DNA from 2 places in the Pseudomonas sp. CDFA 610 genome. Region 2 is predicted to be linked to the other one. Evidence: predicted binding sites of a transcription regulator. Region 2 holds the regulator's gene; the other holds the start of a gene.
The links. The regulator FliA, encoded in region 2, starts transcription of late flagellar genes. The targets are predictions, from matches to a motif close to CTAAAGTTTNNNNNNNNNNNGCCGNTAA.
Positions count from the first base shown of each region.

Region 1: KDX39_RS09030 (methyl-accepting chemotaxis protein) is a predicted target of FliA. The motif match lies at 824-851, and genes of this name have one in related genera.

Region 1 covers NZ_JAGTPM010000004.1:254,515-256,716, reverse strand. The annotation lists gene tatC (twin-arginine translocase subunit TatC) at 1-92, shown strand, start outside; gene KDX39_RS09035 (16S rRNA (uracil(1498)-N(3))-methyltransferase) at 89-796, shown strand; gene KDX39_RS09030 (methyl-accepting chemotaxis protein) at 972-2,202, shown strand, end outside.
Region 2 covers NZ_JAGTPM010000006.1:74,911-77,112, forward strand. The annotation lists gene fleN (flagellar synthesis regulator FleN) at 59-892, shown strand; gene fliA (RNA polymerase sigma factor FliA) at 889-1,629, shown strand; gene KDX39_RS12555 (chemotaxis response regulator CheY) at 1,885-2,202, shown strand, end outside.

The DNA.
Region 1 (2,202 bases), on a different contig from region 2:
GCAGCGGACTCATCAAAAAACGCGGCGAGCACCCGGACGATGAAGAACAGGAAGCTGATAAGCAAGACCAGCCGCCCGCGACTCAGCCGTGAATCTGCTGCTTCTCGAAGAGGCCGATTTTATTGCGGCCGACCGGGTGGTGCTGCGTGACCGTCGACTCAGGCACATGCAGGAAGTGCATCGTGCCGAGGTCGGCGACAGCCTGCGGGTCGGTCGCATCAACGGCCTGCTGGGCACCGCCGAAGTGCTGCGCCTTGAACCCCGTGAAGCCGAGCTGCGCGTCTCGTTGAACAGCGAGCCGCCTGCCAAGTTACCGCTGACTCTGCTGCTCGCCCTTCCCCGACCCAAGATGCTGCGCAGAGTCTTTCAGACCGTCGCGACCATGGGTGTGCCGAAAGTCATCCTGCTGAACAGCTACCGGGTGGAAAAAAGCTTCTGGCAGACGCCGTTTCTCGAGCCGCACGCGATCCGTGAACAACTGATCCTCGGGCTGGAGCAGGCACGCGACAGCGTGCTGCCGGAAATCGTGATCGAAAAGCGCTTCAAGCCCTTCGTCGAAGATCGTCTGCCGCAATTGGCGCTGAACACCCTGGGGTTGGTCGGCCATCCCGGCGACTACCCGGATTGCCCGCGCGCCGTCTCCGAGCCGGTCACCCTCGCCATCGGCCCGGAAGGCGGCTGGATCCCCTACGAAGTCGATCTGCTGGGCCAGTCCGGCCTGCAGCCGGTGCAACTGGGCGACCGAATCCTGCGGGTCGAAACCGCTGTCACTGCACTGCTCGCACGACTGTTCTGATTCAAGTTGCGGCATCCCACTCAATCGCTTCAGTTACGTCATGACTGGCCGATAGGAATGGATACGCACAAGAATGAGTCATCGAGGAGTGGTCATGTATCGCGGGTTAACTCAAAGTCTCGCCAACGCGAGTGTCAGCTTGAAATTGGCCATCGGTTTCGGTCTTGTACTGATCATGACCTTAATGATCTCAACGACGGCCTGGTTCAGCACCAACGCCCTGATTGATCGCGGAGATCGCGTGACAGCGATTGCCGAAATCAACGAGCTGACCCTGCAGCTGCGCGTCAACCGCATGCGCTACGAAGCGCTGTACAACGCCGAGACAGCCACAGACGTCAGAGCAACGCTCGACCAGCTTGACGCCGCGCTGCTGAGCGCCAGAAACATGCTGCGCTCCCCGGAGAACATTCAGTTGCTGGATGGACAGATCCAGGCGACGCGCGAATACCGTCAGTCGTTCGGCGACATGACCAAAGCCATCGAAGTACGTGAAGGCAGTCGCAGCCAGATGGGCGACAACGCCGACAAGGCCGTGGAGCAGGCGAACAAGATCGAAGCGGCGCTGCTCAAGGAAGACAACATCCTGGCCTTCAATGGCATCGTGGGCGTCAGCAAGCTGATCCAGCAGGCGCGCTTTCAGGTCCGCGGCTACACCTACAGCGGCAAACCGGAATTCGAGAAGAATGCCAATCAGGCCATCGATGACGCGGTCACTGGTATCAACACCCTGGCAGGCGATGTTTCCTCCGAGTTCGCACCGACCTTGCAACAAGCCATTGCGGGCCTGAAGGGCTACCGCGCGGCGGTAGGCGTATACCGGGACTCGCAGGCTGCCAGCAAGGCCGCACTGGAGAAAATGACCGCTCTGGGCGTGAAAATGGTGGCCACCAGCACTGAAATGATCGAGCGCCAGAACAAAAGCCGCGATGCCGAAAGCGACCACGCCGTCATGATGATTGTTGCGGCCACCGCCCTGGCGTTGCTGTTCAGCGTTCTGGCAGCGTGGATCATCACCCGTCAGATCACCGCCCCACTTCAGGAAACGCTGGAAGTGGTCGAGCGCGTCGCCGCTGGCGACCTGAGCCGCAACCTCAACGTGAATCGAAAGGACGAACTGGGCAAGCTGCAAAGCACCATCCAGCGCATGACCGTCAGCCTGCGCGAGCTGGTTGGCGGTATTCGCGATGGCGTTACCCAGATTGCCAGCGCTGCCGAAGAGCTGTCAGCGGTTACTGAGCAGACCAGCGCCGGCGTCAACAACCAGAAGGTCGAGACCGATCAGGTCGCCACTGCCATGCACGAGATGACGGCCACTGTGCAGGAAGTCGCTCGCAACGCTGAAGAAGCCTCCGAAGCAGCCGTAGCGGCCGACCAGCAGGCACGCGAAGGTGAGCGCGTGGTCA
Region 2 (2,202 bases):
GCGAACGTGCAGCCCCCAATGTGGCTTCGGTCTACGCAAGACAAGGTAAAGAAATAACATGGGCAGCATGCATCCCGTACAGGTTATTGCGGTGACCGGCGGCAAAGGTGGCGTCGGTAAGACTAACGTGTCAGTGAACCTTTCACTGGCCCTGGCTGAACTCGGTCGACGCGTCATGCTTCTTGACGCCGATCTGGGTCTGGCCAATGTCGATGTTCTGCTTGGGCTGACACCCAAACGCACGCTCGCCGATGTCATAGAAGGCCGTTGCGAATTGCGCGACGTGCTTCTTCAGGGGCCGGGCGGCGTTCGCATCGTGCCTGCCGCTTCCGGCACTCAGAGCATGGTTCATCTGTCGCCTGCCCAGCACGCAGGTCTGATCCAGGCGTTCAGTGAAATTGGCGACAACCTCGATGTACTGGTGATCGACACGGCGGCAGGCATCGGTGAATCGGTGGTCAGCTTCGTACGCGCCGCGCAGGAAGTCTTGCTGGTAGTCTGCGACGAGCCGACGTCCATCACGGATGCCTACGCACTGATCAAGTTGCTCAACCGCGACTACGGCATGAATCGCTTCCGGGTGCTGGCCAACATGGCCCAGAGCCCGCAGGAAGGCCGCAATCTGTTCGCCAAGCTGACCAAGGTCACGGACCGCTTTCTGGATGTGGCGCTGCAGTATGTCGGGGCTGTGCCTTACGACGAATGCGTGCGCAAGGCCGTACAGAAACAGCGTGCCGTCTACGAAGCCTTCCCGCGTTCCAAATGCGCGCTGGCATTCAAGGCCATTGCTCAAAAGGTCGATACCTGGCCGTTGCCGGCCAATCCAAGGGGTCACCTTGAATTTTTCGTTGAACGACTCGTTCACCAGACCAGTGCGGGGCCTGTCCAATGACAGCGAGCGGCTACCAGATGTACAGCAAGGCTTCCCGGAATTCGCAGTATGAGCTGATCGAGCGTTATGCGCCCTTGGTCAAGCGCATCGCCTATCACTTGCTGGCCCGCTTGCCAGCCAGCGTGCAGGTCGAGGACCTGATCCAGGCCGGCATGATCGGCCTGCTGGAAGTCTCTACCAAATACGACTCCACCAAAGGTGCGAGTTTCGAGACCTATGCGGGTATCCGTATTCGTGGCGCCATGCTCGACGAAGTGCGCAAGGGGGACTGGGCGCCTCGCTCGGTCCACCGCAATACGCGCATGGTAAGCGACGCAATTCGCGCAATTGAAGCGAAAACCGGACGTGACGCTAAAGATCACGAGGTTGCTGCCGAACTCCAGTTGAGTCTCGATGATTATTACGGGATTTTGAATGATACCTTGGGCAGCCGCCTCTTCAGTTTCGACGACCTGCTTCAGGACGGCGATCACGAAGGGCTGCACGAGGACGGTGCCAGCGGTTCGCTTGAACCGTCACGGGACCTGGAAGACGAGCGCTTCCAGGCAGCCCTGGCCGATGCGATTGCCAATCTGCCGGAGCGTGAGCGTCTGGTCTTGGCGCTGTACTACGACGAAGAGCTGAACCTCAAGGAAATCGGAGAGGTCCTGGGTGTCAGCGAATCGCGGGTCAGTCAGTTACACAGCCAGTGCGCAGCTCGTTTGCGAGGGCGTTTGGGGGAGTGGCGAGCGCGTTGACAGTCAAGGTGCGGCCTGGTCCGCACAGTGACTTCAAGCCGGCTGTGCAGAGCGTTACGTGGTAACAGGATAGACAAGGCAGGAGCCTGTCGGGCGGTGCCTCGATGGGCTGTTCGTTCAGGTCTGTACCTGTCGTTTTGCCAAGCCCGTCGTCGTTTCGTACAGCCGGGGGTGTGCTGTGCCAGTATTGAGTGAACAGCGTGTTCAGGTGCTGAACGCGTTAAAGACTGCTTGGAGGTCGAATTGGACAAGAACATGAAAATCCTCATCGTTGATGACTTCTCAACGATGAGGCGGATCATCAAGAACCTGTTGCGTGATCTGGGGTTCACCAACACATCGGAAGCGGATGACGGTCTGACCGCGCTGCCGATGTTGCAGAGCGGTGCCTTTGACTTTCTGGTGACGGACTGGAACATGCCTGGCATGTCCGGTATCGATCTGTTGCGCCAGGTCCGTCAAGACGAGCGCCTCAAGAGCCTGCCGGTGCTGATGGTCACTGCCGAAGCCAAGCGTGAGCAGATCATTGAAGCTGCACAGGCCGGTGTTAACGGTTACGTGGTCAAGCCATTC